Regions from separate parts of the Enterobacter roggenkampii genome, predicted to be linked through region 2. Evidence: predicted binding sites of a transcription regulator. Region 2 holds the regulator's gene; the other holds the start of a gene.
What was found. The regulator Fur, encoded in region 2, represses iron uptake genes when iron is present. The targets are predictions, from matches to a motif close to ATAATAATGAGAACNACTATCAA.
Positions count from the first base shown of each region.

Region 1: sodA (superoxide dismutase [Mn]) is a predicted target of Fur. The motif match lies at 7,149-7,171, and genes of this name have one in related genera.

Region 1 is NZ_CP017184.1:4,620,732-4,632,340, forward strand. It holds gene BFV67_RS21705 (sulfate ABC transporter substrate-binding protein) at 1-537, opposite strand, end outside; gene pfkA (6-phosphofructokinase) at 747-1,709, opposite strand; gene fieF (CDF family cation-efflux transporter FieF) at 1,884-2,777, opposite strand; gene cpxP (cell-envelope stress modulator CpxP) at 2,930-3,436, opposite strand; gene cpxR (envelope stress response regulator transcription factor CpxR) at 3,587-4,285, shown strand; gene cpxA (envelope stress sensor histidine kinase CpxA) at 4,282-5,655, shown strand; gene yiiM (6-hydroxyaminopurine reductase) at 5,709-6,383, opposite strand; gene sodA (superoxide dismutase [Mn]) at 6,455-7,075, opposite strand; gene BFV67_RS21745 (MFS transporter) at 7,238-8,503, opposite strand; gene BFV67_RS21750 (alpha-galactosidase) at 8,548-10,671, opposite strand; gene BFV67_RS21755 (LacI family DNA-binding transcriptional regulator) at 10,775-11,609, opposite strand, start outside.
Region 2 is NZ_CP017184.1:1,270,455-1,282,063, reverse strand. It holds gene pgm (phosphoglucomutase (alpha-D-glucose-1,6-bisphosphate-dependent)) at 1-1,430, opposite strand, end outside; gene seqA (replication initiation negative regulator SeqA) at 1,455-2,003, opposite strand; gene ybfF (esterase) at 2,187-2,960, shown strand; gene ybfE (LexA regulated protein) at 3,089-3,376, shown strand; gene fldA (flavodoxin FldA) at 3,532-4,062, shown strand; gene fur (ferric iron uptake transcriptional regulator) at 4,354-4,800, shown strand; gene chiQ (ChiQ/YbfN family lipoprotein) at 4,892-5,218, opposite strand; gene chiP (chitoporin ChiP) at 5,266-6,663, opposite strand; gene glnS (glutamine--tRNA ligase) at 7,110-8,777, opposite strand; gene nagE (PTS N-acetyl glucosamine transporter subunit IIABC) at 8,957-10,909, opposite strand; gene nagB (glucosamine-6-phosphate deaminase) at 11,236-11,609, shown strand, end outside.

The sequences.
Region 1 (11,609 bases), 1.4 Mb from region 2:
TTTCACGAACTCCTGGGCTTTAGCCTGGTCACCGTTGTTGTGGTGCAGTGCATAGCCCCAGGCGGCCAGATAGTTCCAGCGTGCGCCGCCGGAGCTTTTCGGGTTAGGGGTAATAACTGACACGCCCGGCTTAATCAGGTCATTCCAGTCATGGATCTGTTTCGGGTTGCCTTTACGTACCAGGAAAACGATGGTCGAGGTGTAGGGCGCGGAGTTATCCGGCAGGCGTTTGATCCAGTTTTTGTCGATACGGCCACGCTCGGCGATCGCGTCAACATCGTAGGCCAGCGCCAGGGTCACCACGTCGGCTTCAATACCGTTGATGACGGAGGTCGCCTGCTTGCCAGAACCACCGTGAGACTGGCGAACCACGACATTGTCGCCGGTTTCCTGCTTCCAGTGTGCCGCAAACGCTTTGTTGTATTGTTCATACAGTTCACGCGTCGGGTCGTATGACACGTTCAGTAACTGGATATCCTTAGCCAGAACGCTGGTCGATGCCAGCAATAATGTTAAACCCACGCCCCATTTATTCATCGCCCAGCTCTCTTGTGTAGTGTTTTGATGAATGCAGCGTGCCAGAAAGCGAATCGAGGATTAAAGAATAAAAAAAGATTGGCTATAACGTAGTGGAATAAAAAAGCGTGTACGCATAAAAAAGCCGGGTGGCGGCTACGCCTTACCCGGCCTACGAGTCGTGCTTTTGTAGGCCCGGTAAGCGCAGCGCCACCGGGCAACAGAGCCAATCAGTACAGTTTTTTCGCGCAGTCCAGCCAGTCACCTTTGAACGGACGCTTCATGTTTTCAATCGCGTCGATGATGTCATGGTGAACCAGTTTCTCGTTCTGAATACCGACGCAGCGGCCGCCGTGGCCCTGCAGCAGCAGTTCGATTGCGTACGCGCCCATACGGGACGCCAGAATACGGTCATACGGGCCAGGGGAACCGCCACGCTGGATGTGCCCCAGTACGGTTGCACGGGTTTCACGCTTGGTTTCGGTTTCGATGTACTTCGCCAGCTCGTCTACGTCACAGATGTGCTCGGTGATAGCCACGATCGCATGTTTTTTGCCTTTCGCGATGCCCGCTTTGATTTCAGCTACCAGATCTTCACGGCTGAATTCCACTTCCGGAACCACGACAAACTCACAGCCCCCCGCAATTGCCGCAGCCAGGGTCAGGTCACCGCAGTAACGCCCCATCACTTCAACGATAGAGATACGCTGGTGGGAAGAAGAGGTGTCACGCAGGCGGTCAATCGCTTCCACAACGGTGCCCAGCGCGGTGAAGTAACCGATGGTGTAGTCGGTGCCTTTGATATCGTTGTCGATAGTGCCCGGCAGGCCGATGCACGGGAAGCCCATTTCAGTCAGACGTTTTGCACCCATGTACGAGCCGTCACCGCCGATAACCACCAGGGCGTCCAGTCCACGTTTTTTCATGTTCTCGATAGCCACTTCACGAACGTGTTCGTCACGGAATTCCGGGAAGCGCGCAGACCCAAGGAAGGTACCGCCACGGTTGATCATGTCAGACACGCTGTAACGGTCGAGCTGAACCATACGGTCTTCATACAGACCCAGGTAACCATCATAGATACCAAAAACTTCCAGACCTTCCGTCAGCGCCGCGCGGACAACCCCACGAATTGCCGCGTTCATGCCCGGCGCATCACCGCCGCTTGTCAACACACCGATTTTCTTAATCATGACTACCTCTGAACTTAGGAATGCAAAATTGAAATCTGTTGCCGGAAGAAACTTATCGACCAACGAATACTGCAAATAGTATATCAATCCCTTCCAGCTGAATTGATTCAGGTCAGACCAAATGGCGGTAATTTATACACAAAATGCTGGCCTGGCTCACTTTTTTACAACGAATTACGAAAGCCCAACATGTCCGGGTACAACCGAGCAGGGATCCTGGTGAATGATGACGTCTGAACCAGGAAAACGCTGCAAAATCGCCTGCTCGACCTGCTCAGCAATCACGTGAGCCTGAACCAGTGGCAGGTTGTCTTCCATTTCAATATGAATCTGAATAAAGCGGGTCGGCCCTGACTGCCGCGTTCGAAGATCGTGTGCACCGCTGACGCCGGGCCAGGCGGTCACGATAGAAAAAATTTCATTACGTTCTGAGTCCGGGAGGGCGCGGTCAAGCAGCGATTGCACTGCTTCATACCCCATCCGCAGGGCGCTATATAAAATATAGATACCAATCCCTAACGCAAACAACGCATCGGCCCGATGCCAGCCATACCAGGCCAGACCGAGCGCAATAAGAATAGCCCCATTCATCATAACATCAGATTGATAATGAAGCATATCCGCCCGTACGGCCTGACTTTGCGTTTTGCGAACGACCCAGCGCTGGAACGTTACCAGAACAAGTGTGCAAATAAGTGCAACGACCGTCACAACGACGCCGACGCCGGGATCGTTCATCGGTGTCGGCGAGACGAGATGCTGAATGCCGGTGAGAAACAGGAACAGCGCAGAACCGGATATGAACATGCTTTGCGCCAATGCGGCCAGCGACTCCGCTTTGCCGTGCCCAAAGGTGTGCTCTTCATCCGCTGGCTGCAGCGAGTAACGCACGACCAGCAGGTTGGTCAATGAGGCGGCAATGTCCATCAGCGAATCCACCAGCGCCGCCAGAATACTGACCGAGCCGGTATACCACCAGGCAAAGATTTTAATCAGTAACAGGCTGGATGCCATGACGGTCGCCGCGATGGCGGCCCGGCTGACCAGTCTTCCATAGGATTGATTCATAAACGCTCCTGTCATGTCATGCCGCTAGTATAACGGAAGCATGTGGAGTCGAAGGATGAATAAACGGTTAACAAACAGAATGTGGGGCAAAAAAAACCCCCACATCATGTGGGGGAAGACAGGGATGGTGTCTATGGCAAGGAAAACAGGGTTTACTGGTTACTACGGGTACTGCTATTGCTACTGAAAAACGAGGTTTCTGAGCTTCGCTGCATCCGTGCAACCTCACGCAGCTGATCCATACGCTGCTGATGTTTGGTGTTCAAAACCGCTTGCTGCTCCGGCGTTAGCAGGTGGAACATCTGGTTGCGGACCTTCGCCATCTCTACCTGGCGAGCAACCTGTTCCTGTGCCATTTTTTCGGCCTGAGCGCGCACAGCGCTTTCGTCAAAATTTTCTGCGGTGACAAGGCGATGCATTGTCTCCATTTCGCTAACATTAACAGGGGGCTGGTCGTGTCTCGCCCTCTGCATCAGATCTCGCATCTGTTGACGCTGATGTTCGGTTAAACTTATGCCGTCAAACATATGGCTTTGGCTGCTGTTCTGCGTTGCGCCCTCTTGTGAGGAACCGTTATCGCTGATGATAGCTACAGCAGCCTGGCTAAACGCACTGAACGCCAGCGTTGAGGCCATGACGGCAGCGGTAACTTTGCGCATCACTTGCTCCCAAAATCTTTCGTGTCGCGATTCAACGAGAGACAGTCTACGATTCAGGCTGCAAACATGCGTCAGGGGGTGTAAAACAACGTAAAGTCATGGATTAGACAGCCTTGATGTCGTAATTTCTGCCTCGGAGGTATTTAAACAATGAATAAAATCCTGTTAGTTGATGATGACCGAGAGCTCACATCTCTTTTAAAGGAGTTGCTCGACATGGAAGGTTTCAACGTCCTGGTTGCCCATGATGGCGAGCAGGCGCTGAGTCTCCTTGACGACAGCATCGATTTACTTTTGCTCGACGTGATGATGCCGAAGAAAAACGGCATTGATACGCTGAAAGAGCTTCGCCAGACACACCAGACTCCCGTTATCATGCTGACCGCGCGCGGCAGCGAACTCGACCGCGTACTCGGCCTTGAGCTGGGCGCGGATGACTATTTACCGAAGCCGTTTAACGACCGCGAACTGGTCGCCCGTATTCGCGCGATCCTGCGTCGTTCCCACTGGAGCGAGCAGCAGCAAAATACGGACAACAGTTCACCGACCCTTGAAGTCGACTCCCTGAGCCTGAATCCGGGCCGCCAGGAAGCGAGCTTTGATGGCCAGACGCTCGAACTCACCGGCACCGAGTTCACCCTGCTGTATCTGCTGGCGCAGCACCTCGGCCAGGTGGTATCGCGTGAACATTTAAGTCAGGAAGTGCTGGGCAAACGTCTGACCCCGTTTGACCGCGCCATCGACATGCACATCTCTAACCTGCGCCGTAAGCTGCCGGAGCGTAAAGACGGTCACCCATGGTTTAAAACCCTGCGTGGTCGCGGTTATCTGATGGTTTCCGCTTCATGATAGGAAGCTTAACCGCCCGCATCTTCGCCATCTTCTGGTTGACGCTGGCACTGGTTTTAATGCTCGTACTGATGTTGCCAAAACTCGACTCACGCCAGATGACGGAGCTGCTCGACAGCGAGCAACGTCAGGGCGTGATGATCGAGCAGCACGTGGAAGCCGAGCTGGCAAACGATCCGCCAAACGATTTGATGTGGTGGCGCAGGCTATTTCGCGCTATCGACAAGTGGGCGCCGCCCGGACAACGCCTGCTGCTGGTGACCAGCGAAGGCCGCGTGATTGGCGCCGATCGCAATGAAATGCAGATCATCCGCAACTTCATTGGCCAGGCAGATAATGCCGATCACCCCCAGAAGAAAAAATATGGCCGCGTAGAGATGGTGGGGCCGTTCTCCGTCAGAGATGGCGAGGATAACTATCAGCTCTACCTGATTCGCCCCGCGAGCAGCTCCCAGTCCGATTTTATCAACCTGCTGTTTGACCGCCCTCTCCTGCTGCTGATTGTCACGATGCTGGTCAGCTCGCCGCTGCTGTTATGGCTGGCGTGGAGCCTGGCAAAACCCGCACGTAAGCTGAAAAACGCCGCCGACGAAGTGGCGCAGGGCAACCTGAGGCAGCACCCGGAACTGGAGTCCGGACCGCAGGAGTTCCTGGCCGCCGGGACCAGTTTCAACCAGATGGTGAGCGCGCTCGATCGCATGATGACGGCCCAGCAGCGCCTGCTGTCGGATATCTCGCACGAACTGCGTACCCCGCTCACGCGCTTACAGCTGGGTACCGCCCTGCTGCGTCGCCGCAGCGGAGAAAGCAAAGAGCTGGAGCGCATCGAAACCGAAGCGCATCGTCTGGACAGCATGATCAACGATCTGCTGGTCATGTCGCGCAATCAGCAGAAAAACGCGCTGGTGAGCGAAACGGTGAAAGCCAATCATCTGTGGCATGAAGTGCTGGATAACGCGGCGTTCGAAGCGGAGCAGATGGGCAAATCCTTCACCGTTAACTTCCCGCCGGGCCCGTGGCCGCTGTACGGTAACCCCAACGCGCTGGAAAGCGCGCTGGAAAATATCGTGCGTAACGCCCTGCGCTACTCGCACACGAAGATTGAGGTAGCGTTCTCGGTGGATAAAGACGGGATCACCGTCATCGTCGACGACGACGGTCCTGGCGTCAGCCCGGAAGACCGCGAGCAGATCTTCCGTCCGTTCTACCGCACCGACGAGGCGCGCGACCGGGAATCGGGCGGTACGGGACTGGGGCTGGCGATTGTGGAAACCGCCATGCAGCAGCACCGCGGCTGGGTGAAAGCCGACGACAGCCCGCTGGGTGGGCTGCGGTTAACGCTGTGGCTACCGTTGTATAAGCGTTCGTAGCTGTTAGTGCCGGGTGGCGGCTTCGCCTTACCCGGCCTACTTTTTACGGAGGTCTATTTACCCCACAACCTCCGCGAATTATCCTCGATCTTGCTGCTTAAACGCCGTTTCTGCATCGTTCTTGTCCAGCTGGTCGACAGCCCCGCCGCCGACAGGAGGCGATGATACTGCTCGTCATCAAACGGCATATGCCACGCAATGGCGCAGGCGTCGTAAACAGACACCTCACTCAGGCGTGATACCAGCTCAAGCGGCGCATCCGCTGAAACCTGCCCAGCCAGCACCACCCGGTACAGCCAGCCGGTTTTACCCACGCTTTGCATCTGAGCCGACATGTCATGAATGCCGAAATGGTAGTTGAGCTTGAAGCACGGCGAGCGCGGCTGCGTCACCTGAATCAGGGCATCGCCCCAGCGGTAGATATCACCAATAAACACGTTCTTTTCGGTGAGCCCTTCAGTGGAGAGATTTTCACCAAACGCGGGAGCAGCGAAGAGATCCGCCTGCTCGGGGAACTCCGCCTTCCAGTACTGATAGTGCTCGCGCGGGTAGTGGCACAGCGCGCGCTCGGGCCCACCGTGGATCTTCTTTTCGGCCTGCTCGTCACCCGCAAGCCCGAGGTCGGTTAACGTCAGCTCACCGTCGACCTGAATTTTGGCGATGGCGCTCGGGCGGCTGCCGTCGTACTCCCTTACCTTGCCTGTAAATACATTCACCGGATAATGCATCGCTGCCTCCATTACGCAGATACAAAAAAAGCGAGCCATCAGACTCGCTTCTCACAGGCGTCAATGCAACCTTATTTTTTAGCGGCGAAACGCGCTGCTGCTTCGTCCCAGTTCACCACGTCCCAGAACGCTTTAATGTAGTCTGGGCGACGGTTCTGGAATTTCAGGTAGTAAGCGTGTTCCCACACGTCCAGACCCAGGATTGGGAAGCCGGATGCGCCAGAGATCGCTTCACCCATCAGCGGGGAGTCCTGGTTCGCGGTAGAAACCACGGCCAGTTTGTCACCTTTCAGTACCAGCCACGCCCAGCCGGAGCCGAAACGGGTTGCAGCGGCTTTCTCGAACTCCGCTTTGAAGTTGTCAACGGAACCGAAGTCGCGCTCGATAGCCGCTTTCAGGTCGCCCTGCAGGGTAGTACCGGTTTTCAGGCCTTTCCAGAACAGGCTGTGGTTAGCGTGACCGCCCGCGTTGTTGCGCAGCACGGTTTTCTTGTCCGCTGGCAGCTGGTCCAGCTTGGTGATCAGCTCTTCAACAGGCAGGTTAGCGAACTCAGGCAGGCTTTCCAGCGCGGCGTTCGCGTTGTTCACGTAGGTCTGGTGGTGTTTAGTATGATGGATTTCCATCGTCTGCTTGTCGAAATGCGGTTCCAGTGCGTCGTAGGCATACGGCAGGGATGGCAGTGTATAACTCATAATCCTCTCCATTATTGTCGGGCGGCACAGCTGTTAATGCCGCGTAAGCAGTTGGTTCATTATAGTTAATTAAATGATATTGAAAATGATTATCAATGCCGTAGTTTTTATAAGGTTATTCATTTTTTGACCAACGCCGGAATAGTGAATGGGTTCAGGGTGTTAATGGACTTCTAGCGCCTTATTGCCCGCCGCTATCTCCTCCCTGCTGCTGAGCGTAAACGCCGACACCACCGTAATCGCCAGCACGAAACAGCCCAGCATCAGGTATGTCTCCTGAAAACCGATCCGGTCATACATATTCCCGGCAAACGCGGAGAGGAAGATTGCCGCCGACTGTTTGGCAAACTGGAAGCCAATCAGATAGATAGTCGCCGAAAGACGCGTATCAAACACCCCGGTGATGTACTTGAAGGCCCCCACCAGCAGGAACGGCACCTCCAGCGCGTGCAGCATCTTCAGGGCAATCACTTCTACGGCGGTGGTGGCAAACGACGAGCCGATAATGCGCGTCGCCATAATCACCCCGGCGATCAGCAGCGTGTTTTTCGCGCCGATGCGGTTAATGATCCACGGTGAACAAAACATGATGATCGCATTGCAGATTTCCCCGGCAGTGGTCGCAAAACCAAAGGCGCGAGTGCCCTCCTGCGGCGTGGTGAAGAACGTTTTGAAGAAGGTAGCAAACTGCTGGTCGAAAACGTCGTAGACGCAGGCCACGCCAATCACGTACAGAATAAACATCCACATTCTGCGCTGACGGAACAGGCTAAAGACCGTTTTCGCGGTGATCTGCGGCTGGTTGGCACCCAGCGCATTCATCACCTGCGCCGTCTGATTGGGTCTTGGCTTTGCGACCACCAGCAACAGCATCAACAGCAGCGCCGCCGCCGAACCCATCCAGAAAACATACGACGGATCGATGCCGAACAGGATCCCGCCCGTGGAGGCGCACAGCCCCCAGCCGAGGCAGCCAAACATGCGCGCCTTGCCGTACTCAAAGAAACTGTTACGGCTCACGCGTTCAATGTAGGCCTCAATGGCCCCTGAGCCCGCCGAAAAGACAAAGCCGATATAAATGCCGCCGCTCAGCGCGCCCAGCCAGATGTTAGCTTTCAGTAATGGCGCAAAGACGTAGAGGAAGAAAGGGGCAAACAGGAACAGCAGCACGGAGATGATCCACAGCAGGTGTTTTTTCAGCCCCAGTTTATCCGAGATCACCCCAAGCACCGGCTGGAAGGCAATGGCCGAGAGTGAGATGCAGGAGAAGACGATGCCGGTATGGGTTTTATTGAGGCCGATGATATCCGACAGCCAGATCGGCAGGAACGGAAAGCAGGTGGCCATGATGAAAAAGTAGAGAAAGAAGAACAGCCCGAAAATCCAGAAATTAGGGTTGTCTTTGTGGGTACAGGTTGTTGTGTTCATTATTTTTATCCTCAACGGAGGGCCAGTTTCCCGGCCCGTCACCTTTACACGCGTTCCACGCCAATCAGGATGGCGCTTTCCGGATCGAGAATCGGCAGCGCAATGCCCGCCTGCATCAGCCACTCACCGCTCGCCGTTTGCGGGGCCTCCATCCATGCCGGCAGCTTGCGCATGGTATGGCCTCCCTCACCGGTGATGCGAATCTCAGGGTGATCGAGCAGCGAAATACGATACTGCGCGCTGGCCTCAAGCCCCGGCATGCGCAGCGGCATCATCAACGTGTAGTCCGGCATGGCGAGCTGGCTCACGATAAACAGTCCCTGCGTTTTATCTTCGCTCACAATACCCTGTGCCAGCGTAGTGGCATCCGGCATATCCACGCGCCAGTGGGTGCCCTGATGGATAACCTCGCGCCACTGCTTATACAGCGCGGCGTAACGGCGATAACCTTCGCGCTCCTGCTCATCAACGGTAAGGGGATCCAGTTCCAGCCCCATATGGCCAAACAGCGCCGTCAGACCGCGAAATTCAATGCTGTGCTGGCGGAAGGTGGCGTGACATTTATGATGACCGATATGCGCCCCCATCACCTCCGGCGGGAAGAAGTAGCTCATGCCGCGCTGGATAGCGTTGCGCTCCAGCGCATCGTTGTTGTCCGAGGCCCAGAAGCGGTGGCAGCGCGTCAGCACCTCATAATCAATTCGCCCCCCGCCGGAGGAGCAGGATTCAAATTCGACGTGCGGGAAACGCTTGCCCAGCACGTCCAGCAGGCGATAAAACTGGCGGGTTTGCGCGTCGGCGGCGGCCTTCCCGTCGTGACCCGGCTGCACCAGCTCACGGTTCATGTCCCACTTCACGTAGTCGACCTCATGTTCACCCAGAAGCCAGCTCATGCGCTCCACCAGATAATCAAACGCCTGCGGAATGTTCAGGTTAAGCACCAGCTGGTGCCGCCCGGTATGTTGCCTGTAGCCGGGCAACGCCAGCACCCAGTCGGGATGCGCACGATAAAGATCGGAATCCGGGTTAATCATCTCCGGCTCAACCCAGATGCCAAACGCCATGCCGAGCTGTTTCACATGGCTGATGACCGGCGTGAGGCCGTTCGGGTACTTCTTCTCGTCCAGATACCAGTCACCCAGCGCGGCGTAGTCGTCGTTGCGACCTTTGAACCAGCCGTCGTCGATGATAAAGCGCTCCACGCCCAGCGCGGCCGCCTCGTCGGCCATGCGCATGATGTAGTCCGGGTCGTGGTTAAAGTAGATGCCTTCCCAGGTATTGAGGTGAACCGGGCGCGGTTTGCTTTCGGGGAAGCGGATAACGTTGTCGCGAAGGTAATGGTGAAACTGCTGGCTCATGCCGTTCAGGCCCCGTGCGGAGTAGCTTGCATACAGGCGCGGCGTCCAGAGCGTGTCGCCCTCCTCAATCGCCATTTCGCCCGGCAGGTAGAGGGCTTCAGCCTGCAGATAGCGGCGGCCGTCGGTTTTGGCTTCCGCACGCAGGCGGTGGTTGCCGCTCCAGCCCAGATGCACGCCCCAGACGTCGCCGTGCATTTCGCTGAATGACGGCGTACCGGCAATCAACGCCGGGAAGTGCTCGTGGGAGGTTTTACCCCGGCGGTTTTCAATCACAAAGCTGTCGTGCTCAAGCGTCACGCGGTGCGGCTGAAATTCCCGGATCCAGCGTCCGTGGAAGGCGAGGACCTCCCGCGCGCGTTCGGCCACGGGTAGCGTTATGGCAAAACGGTCCACCTGCCACGCCTGCGCTTTCAGGTTGGTTAAGCCGTGACGCACCGCCAGCACGCCGCTGGCGTCAAGCGCCAGCTCGCTGGTCAGCCGCAGGCCCGCATGTTCATCTTCTGCCGTAATCGTCAGGGTTTGGCCCTGCTGCTGGACGTCTGTGGTGCTAAAGACAGGCGAACCGTCCCGGCCCAGACGATGCCCTTCAATACCGGGCGACCCAAACAGGCCGTGCCCCAGCTCGGCCATCAGCGTGACCGGAGAATCCACATCCAGCCTGCCGTTGGCAACTGGCCGGGAAAGGGTTTCAGCATTCTGCGGCGAAAAGTGCTGAAGATGCGGCCCCCAGTAAATAATTTCGGCGAACGGGTGCGTTTTTATCACCACATCCACCGTCGCGCTTTCGAGTCGTAAAATGGAATCTTGCATCAGACATCTCCTGTCATGGGATGACTTGAGTTTTGATCCGAAACGTTTCGGATACAAACCAAAACGTTTCGGATTTGTGATCGGGTTTAGAAAATGGAGAGATTCAGGCCGTCTGGCCGGGAGAGAATTCGGGCTGCCAGAGCACCTGGAGCTGCTCGATCGCCTCGCCGTTGATCAGCTGGCGAACCATATCGGCAATCTGTTTCCCGACGCCCTGACGGGTGGACTGGATCACTGCCGCCACGTCAGCGTCGACGATGCTGTCCTGCGGAAGCCCGTCATAAACCACCAGCGCAACGGCGTTCTCGCCGGTCAGGCGGCCCAGCTCCGCCAGCGCCATCGCCGCGCCGTCGCCGTGGGTGTTGCAGTCGGTAATGATGGCCGTGGGCGGCTGCGATAGCGAGAGAAGCTCTTTCGTGGTGGCATACCCCACCCGGCGTGAAGGGGGCATGGCGCGCAGCCATTCGCTGGAAAGCCCGGCTTCCCGCAACGCGTCCAGATAGCCCTGACGGCGCTGGGTGATGAATGCCTGATTGTTGCTTTCGCCCAGCAGGGCAATGCGCTGATGGCCTTTTCCGATCAGCCAGCGGGTCGCATTGTACGTACCGGCATAGTTGTCGAAGTCGAACCACGCGTACGGCTGCGGGAGATGGCTGCGCCCGAGCGCCAGGAAAGGAAAACCGGCGGCCTGCAGCTGCTCAAGACGGGGATCGCGATCCAGCGTGTGTGCCACGATCAGCGCATCCACGCGGCGGCTTTGCACCATGCGCATATAGCTGTGTTTATCGGCCAGATCGTCATCGGCAATCAGCAACAAATCGATTTCATGTCGCGCCAGTTCGTGGCTAATTTCGCCGACCATGTCCATAAATACGCTGTTATTGAGCGGAACAGGATGGACCGGGAACACCAGCCCAACGGCGTCAATTTTGCCCATC
Region 2 (11,609 bases):
GGATCGCCCGCCAGGGTGCTTGCACTGACCATCTCCGGAGAGAGTTTGGACAGGGCCGCTTTCTGGGCAGACGTTGCGCTGGCCTGAATACGGTTATAGCTTGGCGCACCAAAGCGTGCTGCCAGGTCGTTGTAATGTTCCTGTGGGTTTTTACCGGTGACCGCGGTGATTTCCGCCGCCAGCAGGCACATGATGATGCCGTCTTTATCGGTTGACCACGGCGTGCCGTCGAAGCGCAGGAAAGAGGCCCCCGCGCTCTCTTCACCACCGAAGCCAAAGCTGCCGTCGTGCAGACCGTCAACAAACCATTTGAAGCCCACAGGTACTTCCACCAGCTTGCGGCCCAGCGCCTCGACCACGCGGTCGATCATGGCGGAGGACACCAGCGTTTTACCGACAGCCACCTCTTTGCCCCACTGTGGACGGTGCTGGAACAGGTAGTTGATCGCAACAGCCAGATAGTGGTTCGGGTTCATCAGCCCGGCAGGAGTGACGATACCGTGACGGTCGTAATCCGGGTCGTTCGCAAACGCCAGATCGAATTTATCACGCAGCGCCAGCAGGCCCGCCATCGCGCACTCGGAGGAGCAGTCCATACGGATCGCGCCGTCTTTGTCCAGGTGCATAAAGCGGAAGGTCTGATCGACGTGATCGTTTACGATGGTCAGATCCAGCTTGTAGTGCTCGGCAATACGTTTCCAGTATTCAATACCGGAGCCGCCCAGCGGATCCACACCTAGCTTCAGGCCGGCTTTCTGGATGGCCGCCATATCGACGATCTCCGCCAGCCCTTCCACGAACGGCTGAACCAGATCCTGCTCTTTTACGTGGCCGGACGCCATGGCCGCATCCAGAGAGATGCGCTTCACGCCTTTCAGACCGTCAGCCAGCAGGGCGTTCGCACGATCTTCCACCACTTTGGTGACGTTGGTGTCTGCCGGGCCACCGTTAGGCGGGTTGTATTTGATGCCGCCGTCTTCCGGCGGGTTGTGGGATGGCGTAATCACGATACCGTCAGCCAGCGCGCCACCTTTTTTGTTGTGCACCAGGATGGCGTTAGAGACCGCAGGCGTTGGGGTGAAGCCGTTGTTCTCCTGAACAATCACCTCGACGCCGTTCGCAGTCAGAACTTCCAGCACGGAGATAAAGGCCGGTTCAGACAGCGCATGGGTATCTTTCCCCACGTAGCACGGACCGGTAACGCCATTTTTAGCGCGCTCTTCCGCAATGGCCTGAGCAATGGCCAGAATGTGCGGTTCGTTAAAGCTGTGGCGAGCCGCGCTGCCGCGGTGACCAGATGTACCAAACTTCACTGCGTGTTCTGCGTTGCCCACGACCGGCTTCAGCACGTAATACTGCGCGGTCAGCTGAGCGACGTTAATCAAATCGCTTTGTTGTGCAGGTTGGCCTGCACGGCTGTGATTTGCCATTACCGGGTCCTTCTGATGCAAGGGTTAAATTGTACCGCAAACCTTCTCAATCAATTCCGCCGGGAACTGCATGGACTGCATGATATGTTCAATCATGCTGCACTTGCGGCCCGTATTGGTATTGGTGATCACCCAGTACGGGGTGCCAGGAACATGTTTGGGTTTGGTTTGATTGCCATTTTGCAGCAGCGTCTGCTCGTCGCCCGCGAAGTAGACGCGAGTACGACCGTGCAGCGACTCGGTCGCTTCAGCAAACGCTTTGTTATCCAGTGAATAAAGTGTAGACAGCACCAGCATAAAGCGGTTAACCGCCTTTTTTTGCTCCGCATATTCATCGGAAAGCAGCAGCTCGCGCATCGCGCGCACTTTATCTTTTGCCGGTGTCACGGCAGGTTTTGCTTGTGCAACAACGCTTGGCTGAGACACGACATCTTTGGTGACTGGGGTAGCAGGCTGTGAAGCGGCGGAAATTTTAAGCATGCGCCGTAAAATGTCGGACGCGCTCTCCCCGATATGCCGCGTCTGGCTGGCAATATACTGATAGAGTTCGTCATCAACTTCGATTGTTTTCATCTTAATCCAGTGCGATATCTTATCTGAATACAAGTCATTGGGATTATAAGGTCAAATCCCAACAGCGGATAGCGTCAAACCAGGTTGGCGGCAAAAGTCAGATTAAACTGGAACCTTGCAGCCGGGCGGCAGAATGGACAACATGATACCCTAACCTGACATACGTAAAAAAAGAACTTTGCCATGAAATTGAATACCCGAGCGCAAACTGCACAATCGCCGAACAATAATTCTCCCATCGTACTGGTTCACGGGCTTTTTGGCAGCCTGGATAACCTGGGCGTGCTGGCGCGCGATCTGGTTACCGACCACGATATTCTTCAGGTCGATATGCGCAATCATGGTCTTTCCGGCCGTTCCGACGAGATGACCTACGCCGCGATGGCGCAGGATCTGCGGGATACGCTGGATGCCAACCACTTGCAAAAGGTGACCCTCATCGGGCATTCAATGGGCGGTAAAGCGGTGATGGCCCTGACGGCGCTGGCCCCGGAGCGTATTAACGGCCTGGTGGTGATTGATGTTGCGCCCGTGGATTACGACGTCCGCCGTCACGACGAAATTTTTGCCGCCATCAATGCGGTCACCGAAGCGGGTGTCGCGACGCGTCAGCAGGCGGCTGCCGTCATGCGTGAGCATCTTGATGAAGAAGGCGTCGTCCAGTTCCTGCTGAAGTCGTTTGTTGACGGGCAATGGCGTTTTAACGTGCCGGTGCTCTGGAACCAGTACAACAATATTGTGGGCTGGCAAACCGTACCCGCCTGGCCACACCCTACCCTCTTTATTCGCGGCGGCAATTCCCCTTACGTTACCGACGCGTACCGCGACGCCATACTGGCGCAATTCCCGCAGGCTCGTGCCCACGTCATTGCCGGAGCCGGACACTGGGTGCATGCGGAAAAACCTGACGCCGTGCTGCGCGCCATTCGCCGCTATCTTGCTGATACTGCAAATTGATTAAAAAGAGAGCGACTGGAAGGCTGCGGGCTTCCAGTCGTTGGCGCGCCGTTTTTGGTGATGTATGATGGCGCGCTTATCGCCCGGGCATTAGCAGGGCGGCGTGTTTCCCCCGAAGTCTCAGAATCATGGCCAAAGAACAAACGGACCGTACGACACTAGATCTGTTCGCGAATGAGCGTCGCCCGGGACGACCGAAGACGAATCCGCTTTCGCGCGATGAACAGCTGCGTATCAATAAACGCAATCAGCTTAAACGCGATAAAAATCGTGGGCTTAAGCGTGTCGAACTGAAGCTCAACGCCGACGCGGTCGATGCGCTTAACGAGCTGGCCGACGCGCGAAATATTAGCCGCAGCGAGCTCATTGAAGAGATGTTGATCGCCCAGCTTGAGTTGCTGCGCAGCCAGGCATAAGTCTGAAAATTCCCTTAATTACCCTTTTCATGTAGCACAGAGTGCAGTCCTGCGCGATAGCTGTTTCCGCAGGGTTGCCAGTTCTGCTATTATTGCCCTTATCCGTGGCCGAATTGCGCCACCATACTATTAAGTTTCAAGAGGTTATTTTACTCATGGCAATCATCGGCATTTTCTTTGGCAGTGATACCGGCAATACCGAAAATATCGCGAAAAACATTCAAAAACAGCTCGGTAAAGACGTTGCTGATGTGCATGACATCGCCAAGAGCAGCAAAGAAGATCTCGAAGGCTATGACATTCTGCTGCTGGGTATTCCGACCTGGTACTACGGCGAAGCCCAGTGCGACTGGGATGATTTCTTCCCGACGCTGGAAGAAGTGGACTTCAACGGTAAGCTGGTTGCCCTGTTTGGCTGTGGCGACCAGGAAGACTACGCCGAGTACTTCTGTGACGCGCTGGGTACCATCCGCGACATCATTGAGCCGAATGGCGCTGTGATCGTCGGCCACTGGCCAACCGCCGGTTACCACTTCGAAGCGTCCAAAGGTCTGGCCGATGACGATCACTTCGTGGGTCTGGCCATCGACGAAGACCGTCAGCCAGAACTGACTGCAGAGCGCGTCGAGAAATGGGTTAAGCAGATCCGTGAAGAACTGCACCTGGACGATATTCTCAACGCCTGATTTTTATCGCGGCGCAACGGCGGTTGCGCCCGCGCACCAGGTCAAACCGATTAAATTAATTGCTACAATCTTTTAACTTTTTCGCCCAGACCTGTACAATGTCTCCCTGATAAAATGTGGTTTTCCACCGAGCAAGTTTGTTGGTGATACCCCATTTTTATAAGCATATTTTGCCTGAGACTTGCAGTTTTCATTTAGCCATGGCAGTTCTATAATGAGACGCATTATCCCGGGTGCATTTTCTGTCACTTCCTACAGAAGTGAATCGTTTAGCAACAGGACAGATTCCGCATGACTGACAACAATACCGCATTAAAGAAGGCTGGCCTGAAAGTTACGCTTCCTCGGTTAAAAATCCTCGAAGTGCTTCAGGGTCCAGACAATCACCATGTCAGTGCGGAAGACCTTTATAAACGTCTTATCGACATGGGTGAAGAGATTGGGCTGGCTACCGTCTATCGCGTGCTGAACCAGTTTGATGACGCGGGCATTGTCACCCGTCATAATTTCGAAGGTGGTAAATCTGTCTTCGAACTGACCCAGCAGCAGCACCACGATCACCTGATCTGCCTCGACTGTGGCAAGGTCATTGAATTTAGCGATGACTCTATCGAAGCGCGCCAGCGTGAAATCGCCGCGCGTCACGGCATCCGTCTGACCAACCACAGCCTGTACCTTTATGGTCACTGCGCTGAAGGCGATTGCCGCGAAAATGAACATGCGCATGACGCAAAATAAGTGAGTGTTCATACTCTGAGCCAGCCGTAAGGTTGGCTTTTTTTTGCCAGAAAAAAGCCCGGTGGCACTGTGCCACCGGGCGTAAAGCAACTTATTTATTGTTATTGCGTATCTCGTTCCAGATCTTATCGCAACGCTTCGCCACTTCCTGATCGTTACCGGTTTTACGTGCCTGGATACAGGCCTGGTAATCCATCACGCGGACATTCTCCTGCGTCGCGAACTGCTCGTGCGCTTTCTCTTTCTTCAGCACGTTCAGCACGCTCTGGCAGGCTTCAATTTTCTCCGGCGAACCTTCTGCAGTATTAATGCAGGCGCTGTAGGCCTCCTTGAGACGGGAGTCCTCTTTCGGTGCCTGAGTCTGGGCACACGCCACCAGCCCCGATGCCAACAGCGCGACGATTACGATTTTTTTCATCATTTGCAGTCTCCGGTCCGACGGGATCTAACCCGCCGGACGATTCATCAGAAGATGGTGAACGGTGCGATAACCATGAATTTCACGTCACGTTCATCCTGGAAGATGTTGCCGTAACCGCCCGCGTAGCTCGGGATATCGGAGTGGTTGTCGTACTGGGTGAAGTGCAGTTTGAACATCGTGCCTTTCGCGCGGCCATCCTGCAGGGTATAGATAGCATCCAGGCTGTAGGAAGACTCTTTCAGGCGATAGTTTGGATCGTAATAAGCATCCGGTGTTGCCATGTCGGCAGGTTTTGCATCCCAGGCGTAAGCGTAAGAAGCGCCCACGGCCCAGCCCGGCAGGTTCCAGTTTTTCAGGTCATACATCGCGCCGAAGAAGACCGCTTTCTCACCGTCGGCGTTGAAGTCGGAGCGGTTATCCCACCAGATATCAAGACGACCGTTGGAGGAAGCATAGGTCGGGGTCATACGCTGCAGGAAGTAGCCCTGCTGCCCTTCCGCTTTCACCCATGTGCCTTCCAGACGCAAATCAACCTGACCGACCTTGTAGCCGAAGGTTAACGCCTGCAGCCACGCGGTGCCGTCGTAGATATCATTGACGCCACCGTTACTGACTTTGTCGCGCGTACCGTAGAACTGGTAGCTGGTACTCAGCGGGCTACCCGCAATATCAAACTTATAGCTGGCCTTGGCAAAGTATTGATCGATATACCCTTGCGCCTGGCCGAATGCCGCTTCGAGAACCAGATCGTTTTTGAAGTCGTATTTCGCACCCAGCGAGTGGAGGTAATCGACTTTGGTTTTCTTATCGTTCTGGTAGAACTTGTCCATTTCAATGTGCCACGGTGCTTTGTACTCGTTGGTCCACATATAGGAGAAGCTCAGCGCACCTGCGTCACCGTAGTCAAAGTTAGCCCCGGCTTCTGCACCCTGATAGGTACCCGGCATAAAGCTCCAGTGTGGGGCTAACAGCGTCTGGCCGGTTGGCTGAATATAGCCCCCACGCGCCCAGACCGGGCCGTATTTGAATTTCGCTGCGGCTTTGTAGAGGCTGATACCGCTCTTATCCCCGGACCAGTCTTCATCATAGGCTTTGTTGCTGGAGGAGAAGGCGATTTCGTTCGGGTGGCCGCTGTCGCCGTTTTCCGCCATTTCGATCGCGGTGAACGCGGCGATATCCAGACCGAACATATCCGCGGCGTAGCCTGACTGGAAGTCCAGGTTGGCGTTCCAGGTGGAGTGCGAGAGGTTGGTTTTGTATTTATCTTCAGTGACGTCTTTACGGTCACGCTCACGCTGCCAGTAATAAATACCGCCCGTGAGGGTGGAATCTTCGATGAAACCCGCTGCTTTTGCCTCTGGCGCAATCACCAGGCCCGACATTGCTGTCACACCGGCAATAGCCAGCGCCAGCGCACTACGTTTGCCACTGAACGTACGCATAGATTATTCCTCTTTGACGAATTAAAACGCCTGAAACGGCGTAAATAAAAAAGACCAAATGGTCAGGGGTAGTGTTAAATACCCTCGAATTAACTACCGTCTTTAGGTTATTTTTCGCGACGCGAATTATCAATGCTTTTCAGCGGGCAAAAGTCAGGATTATGACGAAGTGCACATAATTGGTAGTGCTTTGTAACATTTACAGGAAGGCGAGGAATGACGGGAAATTCTCAGCTATTTCAGTGTCCAGGCGTGGGATCGGTTTCCTTTTTTATAACCCTTTTGAATTTCGTAATGACACAAACTTTTTTTAAAAAAATAAGTAGCACCTCATTGACCTGTTATTTTCATGACGCCACTTTAACCCCTGGCTTAATACTCTGATCGTTAAATAAAAAAACGCCGCATAATGCGGCGTTTGTTTCTCATTGACCAGAGCAGCAATATTATTCGCCGATCTTCGTCCAGGTATCACGCAGACCCACGGTACGGTTAAATACCGGTTTTTCCGCCGTGCTGTGACGGCTGTCCAGGCAGAAGTAACCTTCACGTTCGAACTGGAACGCTTTGCCTGCTTCAGCCGCTTTCAGAGAAGGCTCCGCATAACCCTGCTTGATCACCAAAGATTCCGGGTTAATGGTCGCCAGGAAGTCTTCCGCCGCACCTGGGTTAGGCACGCTGAACAGGCGATCGTACAGACGAATCTCTACCGGCAGCGCGTGGGATGCGCTCACCCAGTGGATAACGCCTTTCACCTTGCGGCCATCCGCCGGATCTTTACTCAACGTTTCAGCGTCATAAGAACAGAAGATGGTGGTGATATTCCCTTCCGCATCTTTTTCTACGCGCTCGGCTTTGATGACGTAAGCATTACGCAGACGCACTTCTTTACCCAGCACCAGACGCTTGTACTGCTTGTTAGCTTCTTCGCGGAAGTCAGCGCGGTCAATCCAGATCTCGCCGCTGAACGGCACGTCACGGCTTCCCATTTCCGGTTTGTTCGGATGGTTAGGCATGGAGACCAGCTCGCTCTCGCCCTGCGGATAGTTTTCGATGACCAGCTTCACCGGATCGATAACGGCCATCGCGCGCGGGGCATTTTCATTGAGGTCTTCACGAATGCAGGATTCCAGAGACGCCATCTCAATGGTGTTGTCCTGCTTGGTCACGCCGATACGCTTGCAGAACTCACGGATTGACGCCGCGGTGTAGCCACGGCGGCGCAGACCCGAGATGGTTGGCATACGCGGGTCGTCCCAGCCCTCAACGTGCTTGTCGGTGACCAGCAGGTTCAGCTTACGCTTGGACATCACGGTGTATTCCAGATTCAGACGAGAGAACTCGTACTGACGCGGATGCACAGGAATGGTGATGTTATCCAGCACCCAGTCGTACAGACGACGGTTGTCCTGGAACTCCAGCGTACACAGCGAGTGGGTGATGCCTTCCAGCGCATCGCTAATGCAGTGGGTGAAGTCGTACATCGGGTAGATGCACCACTTGTTGCCGGTCTGGTGGTGTTCCGCAAATTTAATGCGGTACAGCACCGGGTCGCGCATCACGATGAACGGAGACGCCATATCGATTTTGGCACGCAGGCACGCTTTGCCCTCTTCGAAGCCACCGGCACGCATTTTTTCAAACAGCGCCAGGTTCTCTTCCACGCTGCGATCGCGGAACGGGCTGTTTTTACCCGGTGCGGTCAGCGTACCGCGGTACTCACGGATCTCATCTGCAGACAGTTCGTCTACATACGCCAGACCTTTGTTGATGAGCTCTACCGCGTAGGCATACAGCTGATCAAAATAGTCAGAGGAGTAGCAGATATCGCCAGACCAGTTGAAGCCCAGCCATTGCACGTCGTTTTTGATGGACTCAACGTATTCGATGTCTTCTTTTACTGGGTTGGTGTCATCGAAACGCAGGTTGCACTGTCCCTGGTAGTCTTGCGCAATGCCAAAGTTCAGGCAGATGGACTTCGCATGCCCGATATGCAGGTAGCCATTCGGCTCCGGCGGGAAACGGGTATGAATTGTGGTGTGCTTACCACTGGCCAGATCTTCATCGATGATCTGACGAATAAAGTTACTCGGGCGGGCTTCTGCCTCACTCATCGTGGATTCCTCAAAGCGTAAACAACGTATAACGGCATATGATCTTATAAGCCGGACGTAGTGACAACCCTTAGTTACGGAAAATACGTATCAGATGAAAATAATGGGGGCATTTGCTGCAAAAAAAAGCGGCGGAGGATATCCCCCGCCGCTTAAGGCATGACTCTACTCAGGAGCGATTACTTGCCTTTAATCTCATACAGTGGGGTTTGACCCGCAACAACCTGACCTTTCGCCTGGATGACCAGACCGCTGTAGTCGTCAATGTTGCTGCAAACCACCGGGCTAATCATGGAACGCGCGTTGGCATTCAGGAAGTCCAGATCCATTTCCAGAATCGGCTGCCCGGCCACCACTTCAGCGCCCTCTTCCACCAGGCGAGTAAAGCCCTGACCATTCAGCGCAACGGTATCGATACCCATGTGGACAACGATCTCCGCACCCTTTTCGGTTTCGAGGCAGAACGCGTGGTTGGTGTTGAAGATTTTCACGATGGTACCGGTAGCAGGAGACACCACGGTTTTATCCGTTGGTTTCACCGCCACACCGTCACCGACCGCTTTGCTGGCGAACGCTTCATCAGGTACCTGCTCAAGGTCAACCACGTCACCCGTTACCGGAGAGACCAGCGCGGCCACCGTCACGGCGTTAGGCACGGCCTGCGGCTTCGCTACCGGGGCAGCCGTCGACGCAGGTGCGCTGTCGGCTGATGCTGCCGCAACCGGACCGCGGGCAACCACTTTCTTCATTTCGTCACCGATGGATTCCGCTTTGGCACCCACGATAACCTGGATAGTTTGTTTGTTCAGTTTAACCACGCCCGATGCGCCAAGGCGTTTACACATTGCGTCGCTGACGCGCGCAGAGTCACCCACCGTCAGACGCAGACGGGTGATGCAGGCATCAATGGCTTTCAGGTTGTCAGTCCCCCCGACTGCAGCGATATAGCTGGTCGCCAGCTGGGTCAGACCCTCTTCGGTGTTGCTGTTGGCTTCGTTGGTGACCACTTCGTCTTTGGTGTCTTCGCGGCCCGGCGTTTTGAGGTTAAACATACGAATAACCGCAGTGAACAGCACGAAGTAGATGACGAAGAAGACCAGACCCATTACCACCAGCATCCAGACGTTCTTGCTTGCCGCCGGCAGGTTGTACATCAACACGTAGTCGATCGCGCCTGCAGAGAAGGAGAAGCCAGCATGGATACCCAGCAGGGTCGCCACAAACAGGCTGATACCGGTCAGGACCGCATGCATGAGGTACAGCACCGGCGCCAGGAACATGAACAGGAATTCCAGCGGCTCGGTTACGCCGGTCAGGAACGCGGTAATCGCAACGGACAGCAGCATGCCGCCAACCATTGGGCGACGCGCTTTTGGCGCAGCCAGGTACATTGCCAGCGCAGCGCCCGGCAGACCAAACATCATGATTGGGAAGAAGCCAGACATGAACATGCCTGCGGTGCCGTCACCCGCGTAGAAGCGGTTGATGTCGCCGTGGAATACGGTGCCCGCAGCATTGGTGAACTCACCAATCTGGAACCATGCGATAGTGTTCAGCACCTGATGCAGACCGGTTGGGATCAGCAGACGGTTGATGAAACCAAAGATACCTGAGCCAAGTGCACCCGCTGATACAATCCACTCACCACCCGCATGGATCGCATGCTGTACCGGTGGCCAGACGTAGCCAAAGATAGCGGCCAGAACCAGACAGAAGAAACCTGTCGCGATCGGCACGAAACGTTTGCCGCCAAAGAAACTCAGGAAGTCTGGCAGCTTAATGTTTGCCCAGCGGTTGTACACAGCACCACCGACCAGACCGGTAATGATACCTGCCAGCACGCCCATGTTGATTTCTGGGTTAATGGTTACCATCGCTTTCGTCAGGATGAAATAACCGACTGCCCCTGCCAGCGCTGCGGCACCCGCGCTGTCTTTTGACCAGCTAGAGGCAACACCGATGGCGAAAATCAGCGCCAGGTTGTCAAAAATGGCACCGCCAGCCTGAGCAATAAACGGTACGTTAAGAAGATCGGGTTGCCCGAATCGCAGCAGCAGCGCTGCAACCGGTAGCACGGCGATAGGGAGCTGCAAAGCCCTACCGAGGCGCTGGAAAAAACCTAAAATATTCATCCTATTCCCCCTACGAGACCCTTTTTCAGGCTCGCGCATAAACTATGTTTTTATTGTGTCACGAACGATAGATACCGTTGATAATTCACTGGCAGTCTGAGTGTGTGAAAAATTAATTCGTATCGCAAATTAAACACCTATTTTTTGTGATTTTTGTCACCAAATATCGTATTCAGCCCTCCCTTACACTGGCTAACAGTGAAAACTTATTTTATCATTCAAAAAATCAAGACGGATTGATCCGGCCTGAAAGTTTCCAGGTTACGCTTTAGTATCAGGTTCCGAAGCCATCCGCCCACTCTTCTACTTAAACTTTGAGGTGAACAATGAGACTGATTCCCCTGGCAACTGCAGAACAAGTTGGTAAATGGGCCGCTCGCCATATCGTAAACCGCATTAACGCGTTCAAACCGACCGCCGATCGTCCTTTCGTTCTGGGCCTTCCGACCGGCGGCACACCGCTGACCGCTTACAAGGCGCTGGTTGAGATGCATAAAGCAGGCCAGGTTAGCTTCAAACATGTTGTGACCTTCAATATGGATGAATACGTTGGCTTACCGAAAGACCACCCGGAAAGCTACCATAGCTTTATGCACCGCAATTTCTTTGATCACGTTGATATCCCAGCTGAAAATATTAACCTGCTGAATGGAAACGCGCCGGATATTGACGCAGAATGCCGTCAGTATGAAGAAAAAAT